DNA from 2 places in the Thermobifida halotolerans genome. Region 2 is predicted to be linked to the other one. Evidence: predicted binding sites of a transcription regulator. Region 2 holds the regulator's gene; the other holds the start of a gene.
The links. Region 2 encodes LexA, which represses DNA repair genes until DNA is damaged. Its sites were predicted from a motif close to TCGAACANNTGTTCGA; they were not measured.
Positions count from the first base shown of each region.

Region 1: a site for LexA is predicted at 2,804-2,819, ahead of NI17_RS02640 (SAV_6107 family HEPN domain-containing protein). Genes of this name have one in related genera too.

Region 1 covers NZ_CP063196.1:578,619-593,670, reverse strand. Annotated here, with positions in the region: gene NI17_RS02655 (aspartate carbamoyltransferase catalytic subunit) at 1-298, opposite strand, end outside; gene pyrR (bifunctional pyr operon transcriptional regulator/uracil phosphoribosyltransferase PyrR) at 298-927, opposite strand; gene bldD (transcriptional regulator BldD) at 1,448-1,942, shown strand; gene NI17_RS02640 (SAV_6107 family HEPN domain-containing protein) at 2,166-2,618, opposite strand; gene NI17_RS02635 (polyprenyl synthetase family protein) at 3,246-4,316, opposite strand; gene metF (methylenetetrahydrofolate reductase [NAD(P)H]) at 4,403-5,344, shown strand; gene NI17_RS02625 (GNAT family N-acetyltransferase) at 5,256-5,870, opposite strand; gene NI17_RS02620 (YbaK/EbsC family protein) at 5,898-6,407, opposite strand; gene NI17_RS02615 (SDR family oxidoreductase) at 6,521-7,438, shown strand; gene thiE (thiamine phosphate synthase) at 8,131-8,787, opposite strand; gene NI17_RS02605 (Rv2175c family DNA-binding protein) at 8,853-9,212, opposite strand; TPP riboswitch at 9,333-9,443, shown strand; gene thiO (glycine oxidase ThiO) at 9,437-10,612, shown strand; gene thiS (sulfur carrier protein ThiS) at 10,609-10,809, shown strand; gene NI17_RS02590 (thiazole synthase) at 10,811-11,611, shown strand; gene pknB (Stk1 family PASTA domain-containing Ser/Thr kinase) at 11,742-13,658, shown strand; gene NI17_RS02580 (molybdopterin-dependent oxidoreductase) at 13,682-14,284, opposite strand; gene aroF (3-deoxy-7-phosphoheptulonate synthase) at 14,573-15,052, shown strand, end outside.
Region 2 covers NZ_CP063196.1:2,974,471-2,989,522, reverse strand. Annotated here, with positions in the region: gene leuS (leucine--tRNA ligase) at 1-565, shown strand, start outside; gene NI17_RS13390 (hypothetical protein) at 660-1,259, shown strand; gene NI17_RS13385 (hypothetical protein) at 1,489-2,142, shown strand; gene NI17_RS13380 (hypothetical protein) at 2,242-3,045, shown strand; gene lexA (transcriptional repressor LexA) at 3,423-4,193, opposite strand; gene NI17_RS13370 (LysM peptidoglycan-binding domain-containing protein) at 4,449-5,003, shown strand; gene nrdR (transcriptional regulator NrdR) at 5,226-5,687, shown strand; gene NI17_RS13360 (vitamin B12-dependent ribonucleotide reductase) at 5,812-8,628, shown strand; gene NI17_RS13355 (hypothetical protein) at 9,071-9,304, shown strand; gene NI17_RS13350 (SPFH domain-containing protein) at 9,579-11,234, shown strand; gene NI17_RS13345 (SPFH domain-containing protein) at 11,234-12,616, shown strand; gene NI17_RS13340 (hypothetical protein) at 12,734-13,423, opposite strand; gene NI17_RS13335 (ribonuclease HII) at 13,612-14,307, shown strand; gene NI17_RS13330 (AAA family ATPase) at 14,473-15,052, shown strand, end outside.

The sequences.
Region 1 (15,052 bases), 2.4 Mb from region 2:
CGTCGGCGCCCATGGCCTGCAGGGTCAGCGCGGTGTCCTTGAGGCTCTCGCCCTTGGCGACGCTGGAACCCCTGGCGGAGAAGTTGATGACGTCGGCCGACATGCGCTTGGCCGCGGCCTCGAAGGAGATCCGGGTGCGCGTGGAGTCCTCGTAGAAGAGGTTGACCACGGTGCGGCCGCGCAGGGTCGGCAGTTTCTTGACGGAGCGTTCGCCGACCTGGGCGAGCTCCTTGGCGGTGTCGAGGATCAGGACGGCCTCGTCGCGGGTCAGGTCCCCGGTGGAGAGCAGGTGTCGCATCAGCGGTCGACCTCCGACGCGGTCGGGCCGGTCGCCGCGGGCTCGGCGCCGGGGCGCGGTTTGGCCGGACCGATGAGGACGGCGTCGCGTCCGTGCGGCTCCTCCTGGAGGACGGTGACGCTCTCCCGCAGCGAGGTGGGCAGGTTCTTGCCGACGTAGTCGGCTCGGATGGGAAGTTCGCGGTGGCCGCGGTCGACCAGGACCGCGAGCTGCACCGCGCGGGGGCGGCCCAGGTCGTTGAGCGCGTCCAGGGCGGCGCGGACGGTGCGGCCGGAGAAGAGCACGTCGTCGACCAGGACCACGACGCGTCCGTCGACGCCCTCGGCGGGGATCTCGGTGCGGCCCAGCGCGCGGGCGGGAGCCATCCGCAGGTCGTCGCGGTACATGGTGATGTCGAGTGCGCCCCAGGGAACACTGCGGTTTTCCACCCGCTCGATGCGCTCGGCGAGTCGCCGGGCGAGCGGGACGCCCCCGGTGCGGATGCCCAGCAGGGTGAGATCGTCTCCGCCCTTGGTGCGTTCCAGGATCTCGTGGGCGATGCGGGTCAGGGCCCGGCCGATCTCGGGACCCTCGAGGACCGCTCTTGTCTGGTCTGGTCGCTCGCCGTCGGCATGTTTTCGGGCATGCACGAGCTGACCTCCTTCCCTGCCTCACTGGACAGGTCGTTAAAGGACGTCGGACGGCTCTCACGGTACCAGCGCCGGTTTCCCCGGGTGACGTAGCATGGACGCAACAACCGAAAAGTATGAGAGTGATCACGCTCAGAGTCCTTGACTCTCCGCGAACATCCGGGCTCAGCAGGTGCGCGCACCGCGCAAAACAGCGCCACCACCAGCGGAGAAACGCTGCGAGACAGGACTTTGGAAGGGGACGGCCGATCCGTTGTGTCCCGTTTGGGGAGCGTATGAGAGTCGCCTCACTTACACACAGTTTGGCCACTGAATCGTCGCGTTTTCACCCAACGGCTTGACCTGAGAGGTTGCACCGCCCTACCGTCACTGTCCGTAACCACTGTGGGGGTGTGATTCCGCGAGTCGCCGACTGAGCCGCACACAGGTCGTTTTCGACGCGACGGGGTTCGCGCAACGAACCCGCCGCGGGTCCCGCCGCCCATCTCAGCCACTTTCACGGCCGGGGAGCACGAGAAAAATGCCATCGGAATACGCAAAAGCCCTGGGCGCCCGACTGCGCGCCATCCGCACTCAGCAGGGTCTGTCCCTACACGGCGTGGAGGAGAAGTCCCACGGACGCTGGAAGGCCGTCGTGGTCGGCTCCTACGAGCGTGGCGACCGTGCCGTGACCGTGCAGAAACTGGCCGAACTCGCCGACTTCTACGGCGTGCCGATGTCGGAGCTGCTGCCGGGCGGGGCCGCGCCCACGCCGCTGGGCCCGACGCCCAAGCTGGTCATCGACCTGGAGCGCATGCAGCAACTGCCCCAGGACAAGGCGGGACCGCTCGCCCGCTACGTGGCCACCATCCAGAGCCAGCGCGGCGACTACAACGGCCGGGTGCTGTCCATCCGCCAGGAGGACCTGCGCTCGCTGGCGGTCATCTACGACCGTTCGCCCGCCGACCTGACCGAGGAGCTCATCAACTGGGGCGTGCTCGACCCCGAGGCCCGGCGCGCGGTGGACGCCTTCTAGGGTCCGCCGGATTCCGGGGTCCGCCGGAGCCTGTCCGGTGGACCGCTCCGGGCGTGCCGACCGGACGGTGTCCGGTCCCGGACCGCCGAGGAGCAACCGACTCCTCGCCGGGGCGCCGAGCCGCTGAGGGCGCCCCTCCCCGCGAGGGGCGGGAGGCGATCAGACGACGGCGGCCGCTCCCTGACGGGAGCGGCCGCCGTCGTGTGTCCGCGGGACTTCGGACTCACCCCGCGCGGTGCGACGGGTGGCAGCCGAGCAGGGACTCCACCACGGACAGGAACACCCCGGCCTCACGCACCAGGGCGTCGGCCTCGTCCCCGGTGACGGCGTTGGTCAGTCCCGCCTCGGCCGCGGCGCGTTTCGCCGCCCCGGCCGCGAAGAACGCCGCCCACTCGGCGAGTTCGGGTGCGGCGGCGGGCAACTGCTCCCAGGCGCTGCGCGGTCGGCGGCCGCGACCCGACCGCGCCGCCGGGTCCGAGCGCTGCGCCAGGACCGCCGCCGCCGCGCGCAGGGCGGCCAGATGGGCGCTGACGTAGCGTTCGGGCGCGGAGCGCGCCTCCTTCGCGTCACGCAGATGGGACCGCGCCGCTCTCAGCGCGGGAGCCACCGACGGAGCCAGCGTTCTGCGCGGACGCCGCGTGACCTCGGAGACGGAGAAGATCGCCGGTTGGGACATGGGGCCGTCACCTCCAGGCCGATCGCCGTTGTGGCCGCGGTCGAGCGAGGGGCTTCCCCTCCCCCCGCCCGACCGCTCACGTCCCGGAGCGCCAAGGGGGCGGCCGCCCCGGAACGAGCCCGACTCGGGGGACTCCACAGCCGTCAAGGCCGAAAGGCAGTTCGAGCTGATTCCAGTGAACATCCTCGAACAGTTGTTCGTCAACCCCTTTGGCCTGGGGAAACACGAGAAGAACGGGTGAGGGGAACCCCGGCGGGAGTCCTGCGGCCTCAGCCCCGGAGGGAGAGTTCCCGGTGGCCTGGACCCGAGAGGTTGGTGAAGCCTCGGCCCCCGAGGGGGTTTTCAGATGGCCTCAGCCCCGGGGGGCCTTGTGGCACCGGCCCCGTGGGGTCAAGGCGGCCTGGAAGTCTCCCCTCGGGCTGGGGCCACAAGACCCCCCGGAGCCAGGGGCACCCCGAACCCTCCCGGAGAACCGGGGTTTCACGCCCCTTCAGGCCCAGGCCACCTGGTACTTCTCCTGAAGGTCAGGCTCCCCGGAGACTCTCCTCCCGGCTCCCCGGCCCCGGCCGCAGAACCCCTCGGGTCGAGGCACCGAAACCTTGCGGGGCTCCCCGGTCCCGGCCGGGTCTAGTGCTTGCGCGAGGTGGCGGCGACGATCAGGTCCGACAGGGCCGAACGCGCGTCGTCGGCGACCGCGTCGTCCTCCAGTGCCCGGGTCGCGTCGGCCACGTAGTCGGCGATGCGGGCCTCGCACGCCTCCAGCGCGCCGCTGTCGGTGATCACCGAACGCATCCACGCCACCTCCTCGGCCCCCAGGTCCGGGTCGCCCAGCAGCCTCCGGAAGCGTTCGGCGTCGGCCGCGCCGGCGCGGCGCAGCGTCTCGGCCACGAGCACGGTGCGCTTGCCCTCGCGCAGGTCGTCGCCCGCGGGCTTGCCGGTCTCCTCCGGGTCCCCGAAGACGCCGAGCACGTCGTCGCGCATCTGGAAGGCGACGCCGAGCGGAATGCCGTAGGCGGTGTAGACGGGGGCGAGGTCGGCGTGCCGCCCCGCCAGCGCCGCGCCCAGGCACAGCGGCTGCTCGACGGTGTACTTGGCGGACTTGAACCGCATCACCCGCAGCGCCGCCTCGACGGTGTCCGCGCCGCGGGCCTGCTCCACCAGGTCCAGGTACTGACCGGCCATGACCTCGGTGCGCATCAGGTCGAAGGGGCCGCGCCCCGCGGCCAGCGACTCGGGCGGCAGCGCGCTCGACTGGTACATGTCCTCGCACCAGGCCAGGCACAGGTCGCCCAGCAGGATCGCCGCCCCCCGCCCGAAGACCTCCGGGTCGCCGCTCCACCCCGACTGCTCGTGCAGGGCGGCCAGCCTCCGGTGCGCGGCGGGCTGGCCGCGCCTGGTGTCGCTGTTGTCTATCACGTCGTCGTGGATCAGCGCGCACGCCTGGAGCAGTTCCAGTGCCGCCGCGGCCGTGTACACGCCGGGCTCCTCGCCGCCTCCGGCGCCTCGCCACCCCCAGTAGCAGAACGTCGGACGCAGCCGCTTGCCGCCGCCGATCATGGAGTCCAGCGCGTTGAGGACCGGCTCCAGCTCCGCGCCGATCTCCAACAGCAGGGAGCGTCGACCCGCGACGAACGCCGCGAGCTCCGCGTCGATCACGGGGCGCACAAAAGCGACCGGAGACATGTGCGAGGAGGTCATGAGGGCAGGTTATCGGCTGTTCCGACACCCGTCTCCGCTCCGACACGCCACAAACCCCACCGACATGGTCGATTACAGTTGAAGCCATGCTCGGATCACCCACGCGTCCCGTGTCCCGGCCGCGCCGCATCAGCGACCTGCTCGCAACCGGCGAACCCACGTTCTCGTTCGAGTTCTTCCCCCCGAAGACCCCCGACGGGGAGCGCATGCTCTGGCGGGCGATCCGTGAACTGGAGTCGCTGCGTCCGTCCTTCGTGTCGGTGACCTACGGCGCGGGCGGCGGCACCCGCGACCGGACGGTCGAGGTGACCGAGCGCATCGCCACCGACACCACACTGCTGCCGGTGGCGCACATGACGGCCGTCAACCACTCCGTGCGCGAACTCCGGCACCTCATCGGCCGCTTCGCGGGCGCGGGGGTGTGCAACATGCTCGCGCTGCGCGGCGACCCGCCCGGCGACCCGCTGGGAGAGTGGGTCAAACACCCCGAGGGGCTGTCCTACGCCGAGGAACTGGTGCGGCTGATCAGGGAGAGCGGCGACTTCTGCGTGGGTGTGGCCGCCTTCCCCTACAAGCACCCGCGCTCCCCCGACGTCGACACCGACGTGGAGTTCTTCGTCCGCAAGTGCCGGGCCGGCGCCGACTACGCGATCACCCAGATGTTCTTCGAGCCCGACGACTACCTGCGGCTGCGGGACCGGGTGGCGGCCAGGGGGTGCGACGTGCCGATCATCCCCGAGATCATGCCGGTCACCAGGTACTCGACCATCGCCCGCTCCGAGCAACTGTCGGGGGCTCCCTTCCCCGCCCGCCTGGCCGAGGAGTTCGCGCGGGTGGCCGACGACCCCGAGGCGGTGCGCGCGCTCGGCGTCGAGCACGCCACGCGGCTGTGCGAGCGGCTGCTGGCCGAGGGGGCGCCCGGCATCCACTTCATCACGTTCAACCGGTCGACGGCCACCCGCGAGGTCTACCAGCGGCTGGTGGGCGCCCACCGACCGGGAGTCGCAGCGGCAGCGGCGCGGCCATGATGGTGAACGCCCGGTCGGGGGTTCCCGGGAAGTAGAAGTCGGTGATCAGGTCCACGAAGCCGGACGACAGGTAGAGCCCGTGGGCGGGGGTGGGGCCGGTGTGGGTCGACAGCACCGCCGTCCGCTCCGGGCGCGACGCGGTGAGCCGGTGCAGCAGGGCCCGGCCGATTCCACGGCCCTGCCACTGCGGCAGCACGTGGAGTTCGGCGACCTCGAAGGAGTCGGCGAACCAGCGGCGCACCGCCGCGGGGTCGGTGCGGGCCAGTCCCGCGGTGACCACGTCGTGCCACCACTGTCCGGGGCGGCCGGGGAACCCGTAGGCGAACCCGACCGCGTCCCCCGCCCCGATCACGGCGACCACCGAGCGGAACAGCGGGTACTCGGCGTGCTGGCGCATGATGGCCTGCCGTCCCGGAAGCTGCTCCTCCGGCGGGGCCATGGCGGCCGCATAGATCTCGATCAGTGCGGGAAGCGCGCTGACGAAGGCCGGTGCGGCGAGTTCCCACAGCTCGATTTCGGTGTCCACACGGCCACCCTAGGCGCTCCGCCCGCCTCAGAGGCGGTCCTGTCCGACATCGGCGGCTGTGCCGCCGGTCAGGCGGCACAGCTCCGCGAACGAGGTGGGAAACACCGTGTGCGGATGGCCCGCGGCCGCCCAGACCACGTCGTGGCGGTCCAGCCACTCGTCGACGAGTGTGGGGATCGGCGCGGGATGTCCCAGGGGGGCCACTCCTCCGATGGGTTGGCCGGTGTGGGCGCGCACGAACTCCGGGGTGGCCCGGACGACCTCCACCGCCCCGAGGAGGACGGCGACCTTCTTGGTGTCCACCCGATGGGCACCGCTGGTGAGGACGAGGACCGGGCGGAGGTCGGCGTCCGGGGCCTCGGGCGGGCCGTCGTGGCGCACGGCGAAGACGAGGCTGTTGGCGATCGCGCCGACCTCGCAGCCCAGTTGCGCCGCGGCGGCCGCGGCGGTGCGGGCGGAGTCGGGCAGTTCCCGGACCGTTCCGGAGGTTCCGTGGGCGGCGAGCAGGTCGGCGACCCTGCGAGCGTTGGGGTGCATGCGGCGATCCTAGACCTCCGCGCCCTCGGAGGCAGCCCCCGTGGTGACCGCCCGACGGACACCGGCGCGCCGGTAGGTGCGCACGACGGGCCGTTTGCCGAAGATAAGGAGACATGGGTGAGGATCTGACAGCGGAACGCATCATCGCGACGACCGGAGCCACCGGGGCGCTCGGCGGCAGAGTGGCCGCCCGACTGGCACGGTTGGGCCTGCCGCAGCGGCTGGTCGTCCGCGACCTCAACCGCGCGCCCGAACTGCCGAAGTCCAGCGCGGTGATGGCCGCCTACGAGGATCTTCCCGCCCTCGGGCGCGCCGTCCGCGGCGCGGACGTGCTGTTCCTGGTCGCCGCCGCCGACGCGCGCGACCGGGGGGAACTGCACCGCCGCGTGGTGGAGACGGCCGTCTCGGAGGGCGTACGCCACATCGTCTACCTGTCGTTCCTCAACGCGGCCGCGGACGCGGCGTGCGCGCTCGGCCGCGACCACCACGCCGTCGAGGCGCTCATCCGCGCCACCGGGGTGGCGCACACCTTCCTGAGGCCCAGCCTGTACCTGGACCTGCTGCCCGGTTGGATCGGTGAGGACGGCACGATCCGCGGCCCGGCCGGGGAGGGGCGGGTGGCCTGGGTGTCGCGCGACGACGTCGCCGACGTGGCCGCCGCCGTGCTGCGCGCCCCGCGGGCGCACGTGAACCGGGTCTACGACGTCACCGGACCGGAGGCCGTGTCGCTGGGGCGCACCGCCACCCGGCTGTCGACGCTGACCGGCCGGACCATCGTCTACGTCCCGCAGACCACCGAGGAGGCGGTCGGCTTCCTCCGCTCCCGGGGCGCCTCCGAGCAGGAGGTCGAGACGCGCGTCGGCGCGTGCGCGGCCATCGCCGCCGGGGAGCTGGACGCGGTCAGTACGACCGTCGCGCGACTGACCGGCCACCCGGCCCGCTCCATCGAGGGCTACCTGCGCAAGAATCCCAGCGCGCTGTCGCACGCGCCGCTGTTCGGCGGCTCCGGCAAAGCGGTGGCGGCTCCGTGACCGGACGGCTCCCCTGGCGCCAGGAGGAACCGGAGCGGACGGTCTCACGGAGCCGGAACACGAGTATGCTCCCGACGGCATCGGCCGTCAGATCACGGAACTGCAGCGTGACCTCGAATCCGGACATGAGGTCACCCTGCCCCCCAACGGGGGGCCTCCTGGCCGGGTGATCCCTCTGCGCCGCGAAAAGCCGCCGCGTACTCCAGGGGGTTGGGAGGGTAGGGCCGTCATTCATGGCGACTTCGACGAACTCGATGCGAGGACCCTGGCGGGCTTCAACGGGGAGCTGCCGTAGTGAAGCTCCTGCTGGACACACATTCTGCTCCGGTGGCTCTCCCGCAGCGAACCGCTGCCACCCGGTCTCGTAGAGCGATCGAGAACTCGCCGGAGGTGTTCGTGGGCTCCGTCAGCGCGGGGAGACCGGTGTCAAAAGATCGGTCGGCACACTCGAGGCACCGGACGGTCTCGCCCACCGGATCGGGCACCACCGCTTCAAAGAGCTCCCCGTCACCGTCGGGCACGGACCGCGCGCCGGAGCGCTCCCCCGCCACCACAGCGATCCCTTCGACCGGATGCTCGCCGCCCGGGCCCGGCACGAGGGGCTGATCCTGGCCGCCCAGGCCCCGGCGATCCACAAGTACGGCGTGCCCGCCCGCTGAGCGGTCGGACCGCTCAGCGGGCGTTTCGGCTCCTCAGCGCGTCCCGGCCTGCGTCAGGCGGCGTTTGAACTCGGCGGCCGCCGCGCGCGGGTCCTCGGCCTCGGTGATGGCGCGCACCACCACGACCCGGCGCGCTCCGGTGGCCAGCACCTGGTCGAGGTTGTCCAGGTCGATACCGCCGATGGCGAACCAGGGACGGGTCGGACCGGACGCGGTGACCTTCGCCACCTCGCCGAGACCGGCCGCGGGGCGTCCCGGCTTGGTGGGGGTGGCCCACGCCGGACCGACGCAGAAGTAGTCGACGCCCTCCTCGCGGTCGGCCGCCGCGGCCAGTTCCGCGGTGTTGGTGGAGCGGCCGATCAGCGGGCGGTCGCCGAGGATCGCGCGGGCGTGGTGCACCGGAAGGTCGCGCTGGCCCAGGTGCAGCACGTCGGCGTGGACCGCGTGGGCGATGTCGGCGCGGTCGTTGACCGCCACCAGCGCCCCGTGGCGCTCGCACGCCTCGCGCACGGTCTCCAACGCGGTGATCTCCTTGCGCACGTCCAGGTTCCTGTCGCGCAGTTGCACGATGTCCACGCCCCCGGCCAGCACCTCCTCGAGGAACTCGGCGAGGTCGCCCCGCTCGGTGCGGGCGTCGGTGCACAGGTACAGCCGGGCTGCGGCGAGCCGTTCCCGCAGGGTCTGGTCCACGTCTTCCCTCCGTCGCTCCTGGCGCCGGGACCACCGTGCCGCGGAGGGTTCCCGGCGCCGACCATCTACAGCAGCAGCGCCTGGGCGCGGCGGCGCACCTCGGTGCCGCGGTTGGACCGGATGGCCTCGATGGGGGTGCCCGGGAGGCTGTCGTCAGCGGTGAACATCCAGCGCAGCGCCTCCTCCTCGGTGAGGCCGCTGTCGGCCAGGAGGGTGAGCGTCCCCTGCAGGCCCTTGGGGGTGGTGCCGTCGACGACGAACGCGGCGGGCACCGAGACCTCCCCCGCCCGGGTGGCGCCCAGCAGCTTGTGTTCGCGGATCATCTGCTTGACGCGGTTGGGGCTGACGTTGAGCGCCGCGGCCGCCTGCCTGAGCGTGAGCCACTCACCCACGAGAGCATCGGTGTCACGATCGATCTGGGTCACGGCTCCAATCTCCCACACCCCGCGCCCGGACGCCTCCCCTCACCGCCCGTGATCGCTTTGGGCGTACTCATCGGGTCTTTTCCCCGCCTGTGCGTGGGCGACCTAGAATGCGGACGGAAGCGAAATCCCCGCGGGAGCCGGGTGGAACCCGGCTGAGAGGGAGGCTGCCAGCCTCCGACCGCAGAACCTGATCCGGGTCATACCGGCGAAGGGAGTGGAGCGTTGTGGACACGCGCTCATCCCCGGACGTACTGGTCGTCGGGGGCGGGCTGATCGGTCTGGTCACCGCCTGGCGGGCGTCCCGCCTGGGCATGCGGGTGACCGTGGTCTGCGCCGAGGAGCCGGGCGCCGCGTCGGGGGTGGCCGCGGGCATGCTGACCCCCGCGACCGAGGCGGTCTTCGGCGAGGAGTCGCTGATGCGCTTCGGGCTGTGCTCCCGGGACCGCTACCCCGGCTTCGTCGCCGAGCTCGCCGAGGACACCGACGTCGACCCGGGCTACCGCACCGAAGGCACCCTCCAGGTGGCCTTCGACCCCGACGACCTGGCCACGCTCACCGAACTGGGCGAGGTGCGCGACCGGCTCGGCGTCAGGACCGAGCGTCTCACCTCGCGTGAGTGCCGCCGTCTCGAACCGATGCTGGCCCCCTCGGTGCGCGGCGGCATCCTGGCGCCTGACGACCACTCGGTGGACCCGCGCCGCCTGGCCGCGGCGCTGCGCTCGGCCGCCGCGGCGCGCGGCGCGGTGTTCGTGACCGACCGGGTCACGCGGGTGGTGGTCGACGGCGGCACCGTGCGCGGCGTGGCCCTGGGCGGCGGCGCCACCGTCGACGCGGGCCAGGTGGTGCTCGCCGCGGGCGTGTGGACCTCCCGGATCGCCGGACTGCCCGCCGGTGTGGTGCCCCCGCTACGGCCGGTCAAGGGGCAACTGCTGCGGCTGCGCACCCCGGCCGGGGCGGAGCCGGTCGTGGCCCGCACGGTGCGCGGCCTGGTCAGGGGCTCTCCCGTCTACCTGGTGCCGCGCGCCGACGGTGAGATCGTCCTGGGCGCCACCCAGGAGGAGATGGGCTTCGACACCCGGCTGACCGTCGGCGGGGTCTGGGAGATCCTGCGCGACGCCCGCGAACTGGTTCCCGGGGTCACCGAACTGGAGATCGCCGAGACCTGCGTGGGGCTGCGCCCCGGCCCGCCCGACAACGAGCCGCTGCTGGGGCCCACCCGGGTGCGGGGACTTCACCTGGCCGTCGGGCACTTCCGGCACGGGGTGCTGTTCACCCCGGCCACCGGGGACGCCATGGCCGAGGCCCTGGCCACGGGGCGGCTGCCCGGGTACGCCGACCATCTCGCGGCGGATCGCATCCCGTCCGCCACCTCACCATCGGAAGGGGTCGAACGACCGTGAACGCGATCATCAACGGCGAGGAGCGCCGACTCGATCCGGACACCACCGTGGCCGACGTGGTGCGCTCACTGACCAGCGCGGAGTCCGGGGTGGCGGTCGCGCTCAACGACGACGTGGTGCCCAGGACCGCCTGGGCGCAGACCGTGGTGTCCCCCGGCGACCGGGTCGACGTGCTCACCGCGGTCCAGGGAGGCTGACATGACCGACACCGTGGCCGAGACACCCCGCTCCGGCGTCGCCGAGGATCCCCTGGTGATCGCCGGGCAGAAGTTCGGTTCCCGGCTCATCATGGGCACCGGTGGCGCGCCGTCGCTGCGGGTGCTGGCCGACGCGCTGCGCGCCTCCGGCACCGAGCTGACCACCGTGGCGATGCGCCGGGTCGACCCGAGCGCCCAGGGATCGGTCTGGGACGTGCTGCGGGAGAACGGCATCCGGCCGCTGCCCAACACGGCGGGCTGCTTCACCGCGGTCGACGCCCTGCGTACCGCCCGGCTGGGCCGCGAGGCGCTGCGGACCGACTGGGTCAAGCTGGAGGTGGTCGCCGACGAGCGCACCCTGCTACCCGACCCGGTGGAGCTGCTGGACGCCGCCGAGCGGCTGGTGGACGACGGATTCACCGTGCTCGCCTACACCAACGACGATCCCGTGCTGGCCCGCCGGCTGGAGCAGGCGGGCTGCGCCGCGGTGATGCCGCTGGGCGCGCCGATCGGTTCGGGGATGGGCATCCGCAACCCGCACAACATCGAACTGATCGTGGAGGAGGCGGGAGTGCCCGTCATCCTGGACGCGGGGATAGGCACCGCCAGTGACGCGGCGCTGGCGATGGAACTGGGCTGCGACGCGGTGCTGCTGGCCACCGCGGTCACCCGGGCGCACGACCCGGTGCTGATGGCGCACGCCATGCGCGAGGCGGTGTCCGCCGGGCGGCGGGCGCGGCTGGCCGGACGCATCCCGGTCCGGCGCTACGCGCACGCCTCCTCGCCGGCGCGCGAGGACTGAACCGATCTCCGGGGAGCGGGTGTTCACCCTCCCGTTCCCCGGTGTTCGCCGTCGTGGACCGCCCCGCGACGAAGAAACCGTCTTGACACCGTCGGATTCCGTAATCCCCCGTAAACTGCCCCTCGTGGACATGACGGCTGCGGACGCGCTTGTTGGAACGACCCTCGCCGGTCGGTACCGGGTCGATTCGAGGATCGCCAATGGTGGCATGGCGACCGTTTTCCTCGCTCACGACCTGCGACTGGACCGTCGCGTGGCGTTGAAGGTGATGCATTCGAACCTGGCGCGGGACCCGCAGTTCGTCCAGCGGTTCATCAACGAGGCGCTGGCGGTCGCCAAGCTCTCCCACCCCAACGTGGTGCAGGTCTACGACCAGGGCAGCGACCGGGGGCACGTGTACCTGGCGATGGAGTACGTGCCGGGGCAGACCCTGCGCGAGTCGCTCAGGGCCCGCACCCGGTTCTCCCCCGTCGAGGCGCTGCGGATCATGGTCCCGGTGCTGGCCGGGCTGGGCGCCGCCCACCAGGCGGGCATGGTGCACCGCGACATGAAGCCCGAGAACGTCCTGATCACCCGGGACGGCCGGATCAAGGTGGCCGACTTCGGCCTGGCCCGGGCCGTGGAGGCCAGCCAGCAGGGTCTGACCAAGACCGGCACGCTCATGGGCACCGCCGCCTACCTGGCGCCCGAGCAGATCACACACAGCACCGCCGACGCCCGCAGTGACGTCTACGCGTGCGGGATCATGCTGTACGAACTACTCACCGGCCAACAGCCGCACACCGGCGACTCCCCGATCTCGGTGGCCTACCAGCATGTCAACGAGGACGTGCCGCGTCCGTCCCGGGTGGTGCCGGGCGTTCCTCCCGAGGTCGACTCGCTGGTGATGCGCGCCACCGAACGCGACCCCGCCTACCGACTGGCCGACGCCGGCCAGTTCCTCGCCGCGGTGTTCGCGGCGGAGAAGGCCCTGAAGCAGCGGCCGTCCACGCCGGAGACGGCCGCCACCTCCGTGGTGGAGGCGGTGCCCGCCGATCCGGCCCCGGTCGAGACGTCGGACGGCGACACCCAGACGCTGCACGCCGTCGACCTCCCGCCCGTGGACTACGACGACTACGACGACGACCGTCCTCCCGGGCCCGGTCTGCGCACCCCGCTGATGGTGGTCGGAGCGCTGCTGCTGGTGCTGGCCGTCGGGTTCGGCTGGTGGATGGTCGACGGCCGCTACGAGACCGTTCCCGACCTGGTCGGCCAGGAGAGCGACGAGGCCCGCCGGGACCTGCGCGCCCTGGGTTTCCGGGTCGAGACCGCCGAGGAGCCGACGTACAGCGACGACGCCCCCGTGGGCACCGTGGCCGGTACCGATCCGGCGGCCGGGGACAAACTGCTGCCGGGCACGCTCGTCACCCTCATCCTGTCGGACGGGCCGCAGCACGTGGAGATGCCCGACGTCGAGGGCTCCTCGGTGGCCGAGGCCCGCGACGCCCTGGAGGACGTGGGGCTGACCGACGTCGTGGAGGACGAGATCACCTCCTACGACAACCCTCCGGGGACGGTGATCACCTCCAGGCCCGCACCGGGGGAGCAGGCCGACCGCGAGGAGAGCGTGACGCTGACCATCAGCGCGGGCTTCCCCGTGCCCGACGTGGTGGGCCAGAACGTGGACGACGCCAAGAGGCTGCTGGAGGCCAGCGACCTGGAGGTCGAGGTCGTCGAGGAGAACAACGACGAGGTCCCCGAGGGCCAGGTCGTCTCGCAGTCCCCCGAGGCGGAGACCACGGTGGGAGCGGGGCAGACCGTGACCCTCACCGTCTCCTCCGGACCCGAGATGGTCGAGATCCCCGACATCCGCGGTTGGAAGGTCGACAAGGCGCGCAAGGAACTCGAGGAACTGGGGTTCACCGTCACGGTGCACCAGGTGATCGGCGACCGCGTCGACGACTACAACCCCAAGGGGGAGGCGCGGGAGGGCGCCGAGATCGAGATCTGGACCTCCCCGTTCGGCCGGGGTGACGACGACGACCGGGCCTGGTTCCCGTTCGGCTGAGCGGGCGTCCGGGCGGCGCCCGCTCAGTCCAGGGGCGGTCCCTCCCCGGGCTCCTCCTGGTAGGAGTAGCGCTGCTCGGCCCACGGGTCGGCGACGTTGTGGTAGCCGCGCTCCTCCCAGAACCCGCGCCGGTCGACGGTCAGGTACTCGATGGCGCGCACCCACTTCACGCTCTTCCAGCCGTACAGGTGCGGAACCACCAGACGCACCGGGTGTCCGTGCTTGGGGGACAGTCGCTCCCCGTCGCGGTGGGTGGCCAGCAGCACGTCGGGGCGGAGGAAGTCGTCCATGCGCAGGTTCGCGCTGTAGCCGTACTCGGCCCAGACCATGACGTGGGTCGCGTCCTCGGCCGGCGGGGCGAGCTCCACCAGGGTGGCGGCGGCCACCCCCCGCCACCGGACGTCCGTGATCGTGAACCTGGTCACGCAGTGAAAGTCCGCGACCACGTCGACGCGCGGCAACTCCTCGAACTCGGTCCAGTCCCACCGGTACTGCCCCGCCCCCGCCGTGGCACCGTAGACCCGCAGGTCCCAGCGCTGCGGGCGGAACCGCGGCACCGGGCCATAGTGCACGGCGGGCCATCCGCTCGGCACATACTGCCCTGGTGGCAGCCGTCGCTCAGACAATCGCTCTCTCTCCTGCTCATCGGTGCATTGTCATCCTTTCAGGTTCTCGTTCCCCCTCCCATGCCCCCCACGGCTTCACCATCGTCCTCCCCGTGCGCTATAGTCGCTCCCATGCAGCGGAACTTCTGGCGCTTTTATGGCTACCGGCCCACGGGATCGGTCGCCCGACAAGCGCTGCGCTGACACGGACGACTTCGAAGCCCCGGGCCGACAGGCCCGGGGCTTTTTTGTCTGCCCGGACCTCCCGCTGCGTCCCACTTTCCACACCGCGTGTAAGGACAGCGTTCAATGGTCATCGTCATGGCACCCGACGCCACTTCCGACAACATCGACTCAATCGTGGACCTCGTCGCCTCCGCGGGCGGTGCGGCCTATGTGACCCGGGGTGTGAGCCGGACCATCATCGGGCTTGTCGGCGATGTCCAGCGGTTCGGGAGCCTCGACCTGAGCGCCCTTCCGGGCGTCGCCGACGTACTGCGGATCTCCACCCCCTACAAGCTGGTCAGCAGGGAGAACACCACGAAGCGGTCGGTGGTGCGCGTGGCGGGCGTGCCGATCGGCGGCGACCACATGACGGTGATCGCCGGACCGTGCGCGGTGGAGACCCCCGAGCAGACCCTGGAGGCGGCGCTGATGGCCCGGCGCGCGGGCGCCTCCCTGCTGCGCGGTGGCGCCTACAAGCCGCGCACCTCCCCCTACGCCTTCCAGGGGCTGGGCGAGGCGGGCCTGAAGATCCTGGCGGACGTGCGCGACGAGACGGGCCTGCCG
Region 2 (15,052 bases):
CCTCAACCGCGCCTATCGGGTGATGGCCCAGGCCGGGGCGGCCTCCGAACCGGGTACCGACCCGGCCGCCGGCGACCTGGAACTGCGCCGGACGACCCACCAGACCCTGGCGAAGGTCACCGACGCGATCGAGGCCCAGCGGTTCAACGTCGCCATCGCCCGCATCATGGAACTGGTCACCGCCACCCGTCGGGCGATCGACTCCGGACCCGGCGCCGGGGACCCGGCGGTGCGTGAGGCGGCCGAGGTCATCGCGATCACCCTGGGCCTGTTCGCGCCCTACGTCGCCGAGGAGGGCTGGGAACTGCTCGGCCACTCCGGTTCGGTGACCGTGGGCACCTGGCGCACGCCCGACCCCGCGCTGCTGGTGCAGGAGAGCGTCACCTGCGTGGTCCAGGTGGCCAGCAAGGTCCGCGACAAGCTGCAGGTGTCGCCCGACATCTCCGCCGAGGAACTGGAGCGGCTGGCCCTGGCCTCGGAGAAGGTCCAGAACTTCACCGCGGGGCGTGAGATCCGCAAGGTCGTCGTGCGCGAACCCAAACTGGTCAACATCGTGGTCGCCTAGTCGGCGACCGCGGCGTCGGCGGGGCCGCGGCGGCGGCCCCGTACACGTATCGTCAGGACCCCACGCGACACGGCAGAAGAGGAACTGGGCGTACATGGGCGAGACGAGGCGGCGGGCACTGCTGCGCGGGACAGCCGCGCTGGGCGGAGTCGCCGTGGTGAGCACCGCGGCCGTCGTCGGCGGCCTGCTGTGGGACGCGCGCGGCCCCGCCGTCGAAGCCGCGTCCACCGACGCGCACCCGGTTCCCCCCGCCTGCGCGTCGGTACCGGCCGAAGCGGTCGGGACGGCGGTGCCGGGTGCGGTGCTGGAGTCCGACACGGCCGGGCCGCTGCCCCTGTCCGCCACGCGGTCGTGTGTCTGGTCCTCGGTGGATGTGCCCGATGCCGAACCGCGGACGCTCACCGTCTCCTTCCGCGCCCACTTCGGCGACGCCGACGGCCGGGTGAGCGGAGCGGAGCGGGCCCGGGCGGAGGTGGAGGCCCTGGGACCGGGCGGCGAGGGCCGAGGAGTACTTCCCGTCGCCTCCCTGGGGGAGGACGCCCTGACACGCCCGGCGGCATCCGTCGGCGACGCGGTCGAGGTGGTCTTCCGGGACGGCAACCTCACGGTCCGGGTCTGCTACGGCGGCGTGCCCGCGGACGAGGCCCGCGCCGGAGCGGTCGCGGTCGCCGAGGAGTTGGCCGCGACCCTCTGACCCGGCTCCCGGCTCCCGGCTCCGGAAGGCTGCCGGTGGCGGACGAGCCTTTGCGGTTGGTGCGAACTTTGCGGCGGCGAGCGGCTTCTTATCTGTTGGACCGTGTCAGTCCGGTGGCCGGTCCGCCTGTCCGGACAAGGTGTCCGAACCGGCTAGTACCGTTGGCTCGATGCCGTTGGCTCGATGCCGTCGGTGACCGCGCCGACAGGTGACAGACGAAGGGAACCCCATGGTCCAGCCGCCCTACGGCGGGTTCGCAGCCCCCCAGGACGCACCGCCCAGGAGCGGACGCGGTTGCGCCGTGGCCGTTCTGGTCAGCGCGGTGCTCGTCCTGCTGCTTCTGGGAGGCGGCGGGATCGGATTCCTCCTCTGGCTGCGGGGCCCCGGGGGCGAGTACTCGGCCGCTCCCGAGTGTGCTCTGGTCGAGGACAGCGGGGTCCTCGACGGACTCGTCAAGGGATACCAGGTCGATCTCGACGCCCCGATCGACACCGGAGGAGCCGACTGGTGGGACGGCAACCAGTGCCGGTGGACCACCACGCAGGAGTCCGCCGGACTCCCCTCCAGTGTGAGTGTGGCGTTCGTCCGCAGCGGCAACCGTCCGGGCTTCAGCGGGGAGACCTCGGCCCAGGCGGACCTGGGGCGCGAACCCGAGGGGAACTCGGTGCGCACCGTCGAGGACCTGGGAGACGAGGCCGTCCAGTGGTACGACACCACGACGCTGCACGGGTGCGTGGCGGTGCGGCTGTCCAACCTCATGGTCTCCACCTGCTACGAGGCCAGCACCGACTTCGCCGCGAGCCGGGAGGTCGCCGAGAACGAGGCCGTGGAGGGAGCCCTGACCGTGGCGCGCGAGATCGTGGCCTCCCTCGAACAGGACTGAGTCCGCCCCTGCGCGGCCGACGCCCCGCGAGGACACCGGACCGCCCCGCACCGTCAACCACGCGGATCATCCGCCGATTCATCCAGCGAGGACAACCCAATGACCCAACAGCCTCCCCCCGGTGGCCCGCAGCCCCCGTACGGTCAGCCGTACGGTTCTCCGCAACCCCCCTACGGTCAGCAGCAGTTCACCCCCCAGTACGGGGCGGGAGGCTATCCGCCCCCGCCGAGGAAGACCAACGGCTGCCTGATCGCCGGCGTCATCGGGGGCGCCGCCGCGGTCCTGGCGGTGGCGGGGCTCATCGTGGTGTTCGCCCTCCGGGGAGGCGACGAGCAGAACAGCGACGGGCAGTCCCCCGTGGCCGGACAGACCCGGGAACCCGAGGACGAGGGGAGCCGGGAGCCGGAGGAGTCGGCCACACCGGCCCCGCAGGGAGACTTCACCACCCTCCCGGAGTGCGCCGTCGCCGAGCACGACGAACTGGACCGCCTCGTCCCCGGACACAGCCTGAAGGTCGAGGACGTCGACACCGAGGGCGACGACTGGTGGGAGGGCTACCACTGCACCTGGACCAACGCCAACTCCTCCGGTGACGGCAACTACTACCTCCTCACGATCGTGGTCAACGACCCGCTTCGGTACGACACCGACCGGGATCTGGAACTGTACTCCGGCGACTACTCCACGGAGACGGTCACCGGGCTCGGGGACGGCGCCGTGTCCTGGTACGACACCGAGAACGAGGTCGGATGTGTGGCCACCTACCTGGAGAACCTCTCCCTCGCCTCCTGCTACGACGAGATGAGCGGAGGGAGGCCGCTGCCCGAGACCAAGGCGATCGAGGAGGCCGAGAACCTGGCCCGCGCCACCCTGGACGTGATCGCGCAGGGCGACTACCGGTAGTCCTCCTCCGGTCCGGGGCCGCGTTCCGGACCGGAGTTGGGACACCGCTGCGGGGAGCCGCACCCGAGGGAAGTCGGCGGCGGAGCGGGCCGACGCGCGAGGCGACCGATCCGGCCGCGTCTCCTCCCGCGCAGTGAGAGCAATCCCGCACCACGGGCTCGGGACCCGTGGTGCGGGATTGCTCTTTGTCGGACTGTCCGCGGCGGCGGGGCGCTGCGCGCGCCGGTCACTGTTCCGCCGACCGGTGGCGGCCCGCCCCGGACTCCCGGAAGGCCTCGCCGTGCTCCTGGCTTCCCGGCGGCGACGCCACGAGACGGGGGTTCAGGCCGCCGTTTCCGGTGCGGATCACGGGACCGTACCGAACCGAAGCGAAGTCGTTATACCTTGCGGAGCACGGTGACGACCTTGCCCAGGATGGTCGCGGAATCGCCGTTGATCGGCTCGTAGGCGCTGTTACGGGGCAGCAGCCAGACGTGTTCTCCGTCACGCTTGAAGACCTTGACCGTGGCCTCGTCGCCCAGCAGCGCGGCCACGATGTCACCGTTGTTGGCGTCGGGCTGCTGCCGGACAACCACCAGGTCACCATCGGTGATGGCGGCGTCGACCATCGAGTCGCCCACGACGGTGAGCATGAACAGCGCTCCCTCGCCGACAAGCTGGCGGGGCAGGTTGAGGACGTCCTCGACGTACTCCTCGGCCAGGATCGGACCACCTGCTGCGATGCGCCCCAGAAGCGGGATGTCGACCGTGCCGGGGGAGTCCGCGCCCGGCACGTCGCCGAGTTCGTTCTGGGAACGCACGGGGGATTGGCCCGGAATGCGAATTTCCACGGCCCTTGGGCGATTCTGGTCGCGGTGGAGGTAGCCCTTGCGTTGCAACACCTTCAACTGGTGCGCGACACTTGAGGGGCTGGACAGTCCCACCGCGTCACCGATCTCCCGGATGGACGGCGGGTATCCGCGCTCACGCACGTAGCGGTGGATGACGTTCAGGACACTTCGCTGGCGGTCGGTGAGTGTCGGAGCGGCGTCCGCCTCCTTTGCGGAGGTCTGAGCGGAATCGGGCTCCGTGCGGACTGGGCGGAGTGCGGAGACGGAAGACTTCTCCTCCGCGCGAGGTTTCTGCGCTCCGTGGTTCTCCTCCGGCACGTCCGGCCTCCTCGGCGGTCGGTGTCCTCGGTCGTGGACTGTCGGCTGGCTGTGACATCGGTGCTCGTTCCGAGTGTCGAGTGCGGCGGTGTGACATGACCGACACCGGCGCTCTACCGGAGCGAAACACACTCCACGTTAGTCCCTGCACAAAGCAATATCAAACAAACGTTCGAGATGGTGCTGAAAAATTTCCCGGAATGCGGTAGTAATCGAACGCCAGTTCTAGCGGACGGAGGCCCGAAGGGGAAGACCATGTCCGAATCCGCTCTGCCGCCCACCTCCACGCCACCCGCAGTCGGCCGTTCCTCCCGCCGCTCCACGGGAGGCGCTGCGCGCACCCGTGCCGGTTCCGGGGCGAACCTCTACGACTGGTCCCGCGAGATCCCCGAATGGGACGCCCCCGCGTCGGCGCCCCGGGCGCTGGACGACCTTCCCGAACTGGGCTCCCCCGGCCGCGACAGGGCCGCCCGTCCCGCCCCCGGCGGCCCGCCCCGGCTGACCAGACGCGGCAGGGTGGTCCTGTTCTCCCTCCTCGGAGCGGCCGCCGTGGCGGGGGTCGGCCTCCTCTCCCTGATCGCCGTGACCCTGGGCGCCTCCAGCGCCGACGCCTCCACCGAGAACTTCTTCCACCTGCCCGAGCAGCCCCCCACCGTCGTCGTCGACGAGGGGGACACGCTCTGGGAGATCGCCGAGCGGGCGCGGCCCTCGGAGGACCCGCGCAAGACCGTGGACGAGATCGTCGAGATCAACGGACTCTCCGGACCGGTGCTCGAACCCGGCCAGGAACTCGTACTTCCCTCCCCCTGAGCGTTCCCGCAGCTCACCGCGGAGCAGCCCGGCGGAACCACCACCACGACCCGCCGGAGGCCCGTCCGCTCCCTGTCTGCGACACGCCGAGCGGCCCCCGCCCGAGTTGCGTGCGGGATCGCCGAAGCCGTAGGTTAACCACCACTACATCTGGTGCCTGTGTGGGTGAGAGCATCCACAATTTGTGTTTTTCCGGTGATGACCTGGGAAGGATGAGCGACGGTGCGCTGCCCCTTCTGCCAGAACCAGGACACCCGGGTGATCGACAGCCGCGCCGCCGAGGAAGGCGCGGCGATCCGGCGCCGTCGCTCCTGCCCGGCCTGCGAGAAGCGGTTCACCACCCAGGAGACCGTGCTGCTCATGGTCGCCAAGCGGTCGGGAGTCACCGAACCGTTCTCCCGCGGCAAGATCATCGCCGGAGTCCGACGCGCCTGCCAGGGGCGCCCCGTCAGCGAGGACGCCCTCGCGGTTCTCGGGCAGCGCGTCGAGGAGGCCATCCGCGGCCGCGGAGCCGCCGAAGTCCCCTCCCACGAGATCGGACTGGCCATCCTGGGGCCGCTGCGTGAACTCGACGAGGTCGCCTACCTGCGCTTCGCGAGCGTCTACCGCAGCTTCGAGTCCCTGGAGGACTTCGAACACGAGATCGCGGAGTTGCGCGCCGAGCGCACCACCTCGCAGGGATGACCCACCGACGCCGTCACGGCGTCCCACCGGCCCAGAACCACAGAGCGGCGCCGCCGCGGCCAACGGCGGACCGGACGGCGACCGCCATTCGGGTACACCTTTCACAGAGGGGGAACAGAGCGAGATGACCGAGACGGTGAGCGGCTCTGCCACGCGCAAAGGCAGGAAACCACGCAGGGGACTGAAGATCCGGCGCGTCTTCACCACGCCCGGAGTCCACCCCTACGACACCGTCGAGTGGGAACGCCGCGACGTCGTCATGACGAACTGGCGCGACGGCTCGGTCAACTTCCAGCAGAACGGGGTCGAGTTCCCCAAGAGCTGGTCGATGAACGCCACCCAGATCGTGGCCAGCAAGTACTTCCGCGGCGCGCTGGGCACCCCGCAGCGCGAGTGGAGCCTCAAGCAGCTCGTCGACCGCGTCGTCAACACCTACACCGCGACCGGCCGCGAGCACGGCTACTTCGCCACCGACGAGGACGCCGAGATCTTCGACCACGAGCTCAAGCACGCCCTCGTCCACCAGATGTTCAGCTTCAACTCCCCGGTCTGGTTCAACGTCGGCACCTCGTCGAAGGCCCAGGTCTCCGCCTGCTTCATCCTCTCCGTGGACGACACCATGGAGTCGATCCTCGACTGGTACAAGGAAGAGGGGATCATCTTCAAGGGCGGCTCCGGCGCGGGCGTGAACCTCTCCCACATCCGCTCCAGCAAGGAGCTGCTCTCCTCCGGCGGAACCGCCTCCGGTCCGGTCTCCTTCATGCGCGGCGCCGACGCCTCCGCCGGAACGATCAAGTCCGGCGGCGCCACCCGGCGCGCGGCCAAGATGGTCGTCCTCGACGTCGACCACCCCGACATCGAGGAGTTCATCGAGTGCAAGGCGCGTGAGGAGCGCAAGATCCGCGCCCTGCGCGACGCCGGGTTCGACGTGGACCTGGGCGGCGCCGACATCGTCAGCGTCCAGTACCAGAACGCCAACAACTCCGTGCGGGTCTCCGACTCCTTCATGCGCGCGGTCGAGAGCGACTCCGACTTCGGCCTGGTCGCCCGCACCACCGGAGAGACCGTCGCCACGGTCAGGGCCAAGGAGCTGTTCCACAAGATGGCCAGGGCCGCCTGGGAGTGCGCCGACCCGGGCGTCCAGTACGACGACACCATCAACGACTGGCACACCACCCCCGAAAGCGGCCGCATCAGCGCCAGCAACCCCTGCTCCGAGTACGTCCACCTGGACAACTCCTCCTGCAACCTGGCCTCCATCAACCTGATGAAGTTCCTCGACGAGGACGGCTCCTTCCGGGTCGAGGACTTCGAGCGGCTCACCGAGCTGGTCATCACGGCGATGGACATCTCCATCACCTTCGCCGACTTCCCCACCGAGAAGATCGGCGAGACCACCCGCGCCTTCCGCCAGCTCGGCATCGGCTACACCAACCTGGGCGCGCTGCTCATGGCCACCGGGCACGCCTACGACTCCGACGGCGGACGCGCGGTGGCCGCCGCCATCACCTCCCTCATGACCGGCGTCGCCTACCGGCGCAGCGCCGAACTGGCCGGGGTGGTGGGCCCCTACGACGGCTACGCCAAGAACGCCGAGGCCCACAAGCGCGTCATGCGCAAGCACGCCGCGGCCAACGACGACCTGCGCACCGTCGGCGAGATGGAGCAGCCGATCCACACCGCCGCCACCCGCGCCTGGCAGGAGTGCCTCCGCACCGGCGAGCAGAACGGCTGGCGCAACGCCCAGGCGAGCCTGCTCGCCCCGACGGGCACCATCTCCTTCATGCTCGACTGCGACACCACCGGCATCGAACCGGACTTCTCCCTGGTGAAGCTCAAGAAGCTGGTGGGCGGCGGGTCCATGCAGATCGTCAACCAGGGCATCCCCCGGGCGCTGCGCACCCTCGGCTACCACGAGGAGCAGATCGAGGCCATCGTCGGCTACGTGGCCGAGCACGGACACGTGGTCGACGCCCCCGGCCTCAGGCCCGAACACTACGAGGTCTTCGACTGCGCCACGGGCAGGCGCTACATCCGGCCCATGGGGCACGTGGACATGATGGCGGCGGTCCAGCCGTTCCTGTCGGGCGCGGTGTCCAAGACCGTCAACGTCCCCGAGGAGGCCACGGTCGAGGACTTCGAGCGCCTCTACTTCGAGGGCTGGAAGAAGGGCCTCAAGGCGCTGGCGGTCTACCGGGACAACTGCAAGGTCGGCCAGCCGCTGTCCACCGCCGGGAAGAAGGACGAGGCCGAGGAGAAGACCGAGCAGGCGCCCAGGACCGTCGAGGTCAGGCGTCCGGTGCGGCGCAGGCTGCCCAAGCGGCGCCCGAGCCAGACGGTGTCCTTCACCGTCGGCGGCGCCGAGGGCTACATCACCGCGGGCTCCTACCCCGACGACGGCCTGGGCGAGGTGTTCCTCAAGCTCGGCAAGCAGGGGTCCACCCTGGCCGGGATCATGGACGCCTTCTCCATCGCGATCTCCATCGCCCTGCAGCACGGGGTGCCGCTGGAGACCTACGTGGAGAAGTTCACCAACATGCGCTTCGAGCCGGCCGGGATGACCGACGACCCCGACATCCGGATGGCCCAGTCGGTGGTGGACTACATCTTCCGCCGCCTGGCCCTGGACTACCTGCCCTACGAGGAGCGCGCGGCGCTGGGCGTGCTCTCCGCCGAGGAGCGCGCCGCCCAGGCCGCCGGTGAGGACCCCGCCCAGGTCGCGGCGGAGGTGGTCACCTACGCCCAGTCCGCTCCGGTGACCGAGGCCGAGGCCCGGGCCGCCCGGAGGGAGCCCGAGTCCCAAGGCGCGGCGGGGGCGGCCGAGGCCGGGCGGGGCTTCAGCACCGACGCCCCGCTCTGTGTGAGCTGCGGAACCAAGATGCGGCCGTCGGGCAGTTGCTACGTCTGCGAGGGCTGCGGCTCCACCAGCGGCTGCAGCTAGGCCCGGAGCGCCCCGCGCGCTCCGGACCCCACGGGGGCGACCACGGGTCGCCCCCGTTCCCGTTGTCGACGGAGAGCGTCTGCGGCGCTATCTCGCGGCTGCGACTCCGACTCGTGCCCAGGTGGTTTACGCCGAGGACCGGCAGGACCGTCTGCTGGACGCCCCGAACCATCGCGGCAACTGGGGCTGGTGCGGTTGATCAGCCTCAGCGACGACGGGCGACTGCGCGGCTGGCTGGTGGGAGACCCCCGGTGACCCGTCCTCGGCCCACGCGTGAGGACCGTGCCCGCTTCTGTCGCACGCAAGGACGGCAGCGGGTGCGTGATGCCCGTGGGCGGACGGGCACTCATCATGGCACTTGTGAACTGAACCTGGCAGATGGACGGGTTCTGAGAACTCGGATCTGCCACCCGGTGGACCGCACCGACTACGGCAGAAGCATATGGTTCACGTTCTCCGCGATCAGTTGCAGGTGGACGAACCGGTGTTCTGGGCCTGCGTCCGAGGCGGCGTTGTTCCTGACCGGGGCCAGCCGGTACCCCGGTCCCAGACGCTGCCCGTCGAGCTCGTCCACCTGCTGGTCACCAAGGTCGGACCCGGCGAGGCCGAGAGCGCGGAAATGGGCGGGGAAGAGGCGGTCGCCAGGCTCCAGAGGTACTGGATCGAAGGAGAGTGAAGCCAGCGGTCGCATCGCGGAGGACAGAGTCCTCGGTGGCGTGACCTCACGGAGGAACAGAGCGGGTGGACGACCGAGGTGCGGTCGTCCACCCGCTTCGTCAGGTCGGGGCCGAGGCGGGGCCTCCGATACCGGACGGCCGTTTCCACGCGACCCGAAGGTCCGCAACCGTGTGGAAAGATGCCAGAACCACCGGCAGGGACGACGGAACCGAGGGGGAGCGGACCGCGTCCGAATGCACAACCCTCAGTGAGAGCGAAAGGAGTCCTCGCCTATGTCCTTTGCGCAGACCGTGCGCGGGGCCGCGAGCGCGATAGCCCAGGGAGGTGATCCGCGCCAGGCGGTCGGTGACGCCGTCGGACAGGCGGCGGACCAGTTCGGGCTCGACCCGGGCGACTTCCTGGCAGCACGCGACCAGGGGGCCTCCGTGGGAACCCTGATCGAACAGCAGAGCACCTCGCTGGCCAACGCGGGTGAGGCCCTCAACCGGAGCAGGTTCGAATCCGGTCCTGAGGGGCCGGTCCACGTCATCTGTCCGATGGTGATCCCGCGCGGACGAACCGCCCGCGCGATGATCCCCGTGATCCTCCTCGTCCTGCTCGGCCTGGTGGGAACGGCGGTCACCTGGGCGCTGCCCGGCGCCACCATGATCTTCTTCGGGCCGCACTACTGGCTGCTGGTCCTCGCCATCGGCGTGTTCGGGTGGTGGCGCCAGGGCATGGTCATGGTGCCCGACGGCTGCCACGCGCTGATCAGCAAGTTCGGCAAACTGGAGCAGATCGTCGGCCCCGGCCGGATCACCCTGCTCAACCCCTGGAAGCGGGTCTCCTACATCGTCAACACGACACGGGAGTACCCCTTCAACGCCCCGATCCGCGAGGCCCCCACCAAGAGCGGCGTCAAGGCGTCGGTCGACCTGTTCCTCCAGTTCCGCATCGAGGACCCCACGGAGTTCGTCTTCACCCTCGGCGCGGTGCAGGGCTTCCAGGACAAGCTCAACAACGCCATCAGCGAGACCACCCGCAGCCTCATCTACGACCAGCAGGCCTCGGAGATCTACGACCTGGTCGGCGAGAACACCGCCCGCCTGCTGGACCAGCTCAACCAGCAGTTCCTCCCCGCGGTGCGGCTGACCAACGCCAACATCACCCACGCGGAGCCGTCCAGCCAGGAGTACCGCATGGACCTGGCCGCCCCCGAGATGGTGCGGGTGGCCAAGGAGGCCTACACCTACGAGTACCAGCTCCAGTTGCGCAAGGAGCAGAACGAGGGCGACCTCAACAAGGAACTCGCCACCCTCAACGAGACCCTCTCCGCGATCCAGGCCGACATCGCCCAGTACCAGGCACAGATGGACACCGCGCTGGAGCGCGAGACCAACCGCGCCCGGGCCCAGGCCCGTCAGCGGTTCGTCGAGGCCGAGAGCACCGCGCAGGCCAACGCCGCGCTGCTGGAGGCCCAGGCCCTGGACATCCGGGCGGTCAGTGCGGCCGAGGCCCCCGAGATCCTCAACTACCGCTTCCAGCAGGACCTGCTGGACAAGCTGGAGGCGGTGGCCGACAGCCTGCCGCAGTTGGTGCAGATCGGGGACGGCGACACGGCCATCGACTTCCTCCGGGTGGCCCAGCAGCTCATCGGCGGCGCCGACCAGGCGCTGTTCTCCGACGGCGACATCGCGGCCATCCGCACCCGGCTCGCCGAGATCGAGGAGCGCATCGCCTCGCGGGAACCCGAGATCGCCGCACTCCTGGGGGCGGGGGAGGAGCCCGCGGTCGCCGGTCCCACCCCGCCGACGGGTGAGGACCCCGGAGCCGACCGGGTCGAGGAGATCCGCCAGTCCGTCTCCGAATCGGCCGTCGACCAGGAGCCGGACCAGGCGGTAGGACAGTCCGAGCCCGAAGCCGGGCCCGACCAGTGGGGAGGCCAGTGATGAGCCAGCCGATCGGCCGCGGCACCTCCACCATCAAGGAGTCGCTCGCGTCGTGGGGCGACATCGCCCGACTGCTGCGCGGCGGCGACCAGGGAGCCCTGGTCCCCGTCGTCATCCCCCGGGACAGCCGGGGCCTGAAGTGGATGACCCTGGTCTGGATCGGGCTCTACCTGATCCTGGCCGCACTCGTGGCGGCGCTGGCCTTCGGAGGGGTGGTCGGGGCCCTCGTCGCGGTTCCGGCCCTGCTCCTCGGCGTCGTCGCGGTCGTCCTCGCGCTGCTGTGGTGGTGGCGCTCGTCCATCGTGGAGATCGAGCAGGGCACCACCGGGGTGCTCACCAAGTTCGGAGCCATCGTCTCGGAGTTGGGACCGGGGCGCCACTACCTGTGGCATCCGTGGACCCGGGTGGACTTCGTCGTGGACACCTCCACCGAGATCCCCTACAACGCTCCCGTTCTGGCCTGCCCCACCAAGGAGAACGTGCCGCTCAAGTCGATCGAGTTCTTCCTGAAGTTCCGCATCACCAACGCGGTCGACTTCGTGCGCACCATCGGCGCCAGCAACTTCGACCTGGTGCTGTCCAACGCGGTGCAGGACGCCATCCGCCAGCGCAGCCGCCAGGTGCAGACCGAGAACGCCTACGACCTGCGGGGCTCCGACGTCGCGGACATGCAGGACCTGCTGAACCGCCAGCTCAGCCGGTACGGCGTGCAGATCATGGGGTGCAACATCCCCGACGTGCAGTTGCCCAACCAGTACCAGCAGCACCTGTCCACCCGTGAGCGGGTCGCCAAGGAACTGGTCGCCTACGAGCAGGAGTGGGAGCTGACCCGCAAGCGCCGCATCGACACGCTCCTGATGGACATCGAACGCTCCAAGAAGACCCGCGACGCCAAGATCGTCGAGGTCAACGCGGCTCTCAACCAGGCCCGCAAGGACGTGGCGCAGATGTTGGAGGAGCAGGAGACCGAGGCGCAGCGCGTGCGCTACGAGATCGAGACCCGCGGTCGGACCAACCTGGTGGCCGCCACCAACGAGGCCACCGCCCAGCGGCGGCTGGCCACCGCCTACCGGGACAACCGGGCGATGCTCCAGTACGAGCTGGCCCGCCGCCGCCTGGACGTGGGAGCCAAGCTCGCCGAGCGGGCCCCGCAGCCGGTGGTGGTGCGCACCGACCCCGGCTCCGGGGACACCTCGGCGCTGTCCACGCTGCTGCTCGCCCAACTCCTCCCGGGAATCGGGGAGCGGCGTCCGCGCGGCCTGGACGGCGGAGCGTCGGCCCCCCGGACCGGAAGCCAGGAGACCGCCCAGCAGCTGCGGGGATCGCTCGCCGACGCGGCCCGGCACCAGCAGCGGCTCCAGGAGCAGCGGCGGGACTCCTGACCCGCCGCGACAGGCGGAGGGGGCCGTCCGGTCGCGGACGGCCCCCTCCGTGTCTGCTGCTCCGGCGGGTCGGGCGGTGGTCCGGGGGGCTCCCGGCGACCGGACCCGAGGGTGGGATCAGTGGTCGGTCCAGGAGTACCAGTCGCCCGCGATGTGCTCGTAGACCAGGTTGCCGTGACCGGGAACGAACACGTCGGTCGGCAGCTCCTTGGGACTGTAGGCCAGCCCCGACCTCTTGAGGACCCCGGCGCCCTCGACGGTGAAGAGGGTGACGCCCTCGCGCTCGGAGACCTCGCTGATCGGGTAGAAACCCGTCCACCTCTCCTCGGGGGAGACGACGGCGGAGGAGTCCGAGGTCTCCCGCAGTCGCAGCAGGTCGGAGGCCGAGGCGTCGACACGGGCCTGCAGGGGGAGGTTGGCGAGCGACAGGACGACGGCCGCGAGCGCGATCAGCGGCGGAGTGATCCAGCGCAGCCAGTAGTAGCGGATCATGGGCCGCGCCACGGTCATCGCGATCCCCAGACGCAGCGCGCCCATCGCGGCCAGGAACGCGCCGCCGCCCAGACCGAGGACGAAGCTGGTGAGATGGCCGCCGGGGACGCTGTCCTCGTACAGCAGCACAAGGGCGACGATGACGCAGCTGGGCAGGTAGAGGGTTCCCGGGGGACGGGAGGCCCAGGAGATGAGCCGCTGCGCGAGAGTCGGCTTGGACGCGATGGAGATCAGCTTGGCGACCGATTCCTCCCCGGTCACCGACGGTCCACCGTGCGGTGAGGATCCGACGGGCTCGGGAGTGGCGGCGGACATGAGGAGGCAGCCCCCAACAGACGAAGAGATGCTCGGAAACGGATGTGCGGCCGACGGCTCCGGCGCGTGCGCCGCGTCCGATGGCGGCGGGCTTCGCACGGCAGCGGCCCGCACATCAGGATAGGGGAGTCGGAGGCGTCCGTGGCGCGATACCGCGTGGTAGGGCGGAATCCCGGTACTCTGGCCGAATGGCGAAGGCATCGGCAACCGTCCCCCCGCCCACCTACGACCTGGAGCGCGAACTCGCCGCGGGCGGCGCGGAGGTGGTCGCGGGTGTCGACGAGGTGGGTAGGGGAGCCTGGGCCGGTCCGGTGCTGGTCTGCGCGGCGGTCACCGACGGCTCCCCGCCTCCCGAGGGGCTCACCGACTCCAAGAGGCTCAGCCCCAAACGCCGGGTCGCGATGGCGGAGAAGATCCGCTCCTGGGTACGTGACCACGCCTTCGGCCAGGCCGAGCCCGCGGAGATCGACGAACTGGGCATGACCGAGGCACTCCGGCTGGCGGCCCACCGGGCGCTGACCGCCCTGGCCACGCCACCCGACGCGGTCGTCCTGGACGGCAGGCACGACTACCTCGGCTCGCCCTGGAGGGTGCGCACCCAGGTCAAGGCGGACCTGACCTGCGTCAGCGTCGCCGCGGCGTCGGTGCTGGCCAAGGTGCGCAGGGACGCGATGATGGCCGAGCTGGACGCCCGGCACCCCGGCTACGGCTTCGCCACCGCCGCGGGCTACCCCTCGCCGACGCACCGGGCCGCGCTCGCCGAGCACGGCCCCACCCCGCACCACCGGATGTCCTGGTCCTACCTCGACAACCTGCCCCGGTGGCGGCACCTGCGGGTGGCCCGGCCCACCGCCGGGGGCGACCAGTTGAGCCTCATCGACTGACTCCCGGCCGCGGCGGCCCGGACCGGGAGCGGGCGCCCGCCGTCGGGACGCGACACGCGCGGTGTTCCTTACGAAATACCCGCCGTAAGCGGCAGTATGGAACGCGACCCGGTACGAGTGCCCGCGAAGCAGGGCGCACGGGGGCATAGCGCGAAAGGGGCAGCGATGGGGCGCCAGACCGAACCGCGAGCCGCGCAGCGACCCACGGCGACCTCCATGGAACGCCTCCGTTCCGCCTACCGCCGCATCCCCGTGCGCACCCGCCTGCTGGCCGGGCTCGGCACGGTCACCGCCGCCGCGGTCGCGGCCTTCCTCACGGGCGTCCCGGTGTGGGCGGCCGTCACCACCGCGGTCCTGCTCCTGGGACTGTTCGCCGCGCTGATGCACTCCGCCGCGGCGGTCGCCACCGCCGCGGTCTGCGTGGGCTGGACGGTCCTGGCCTACACGCTGCTGTCCATCCCGCTGCACGGCGAACCGGTCCTGCTGCTGCTCCCGCTGCTGCCGCCGCTGGCCGCACTCGCCGCGTCCCGGATCACCGCCTTCCCGGTGTGGCACACCACCCTGCTGACCCTGCTGGGCGGGCTGATCGTCGGATTCGGCGTCGCGCTGGCCCACATGATCGCTCCCGCGGTCCCCGCGGGAGCGGGGGTCGCGGCGATGGTTCTGGCCGCCGGAGCGGCGCTGCTGTGGCGGGTCGTGGCCGCGCGCCGACTGACCAAGGAGATGAGCCGCTACCTGCCGGAGC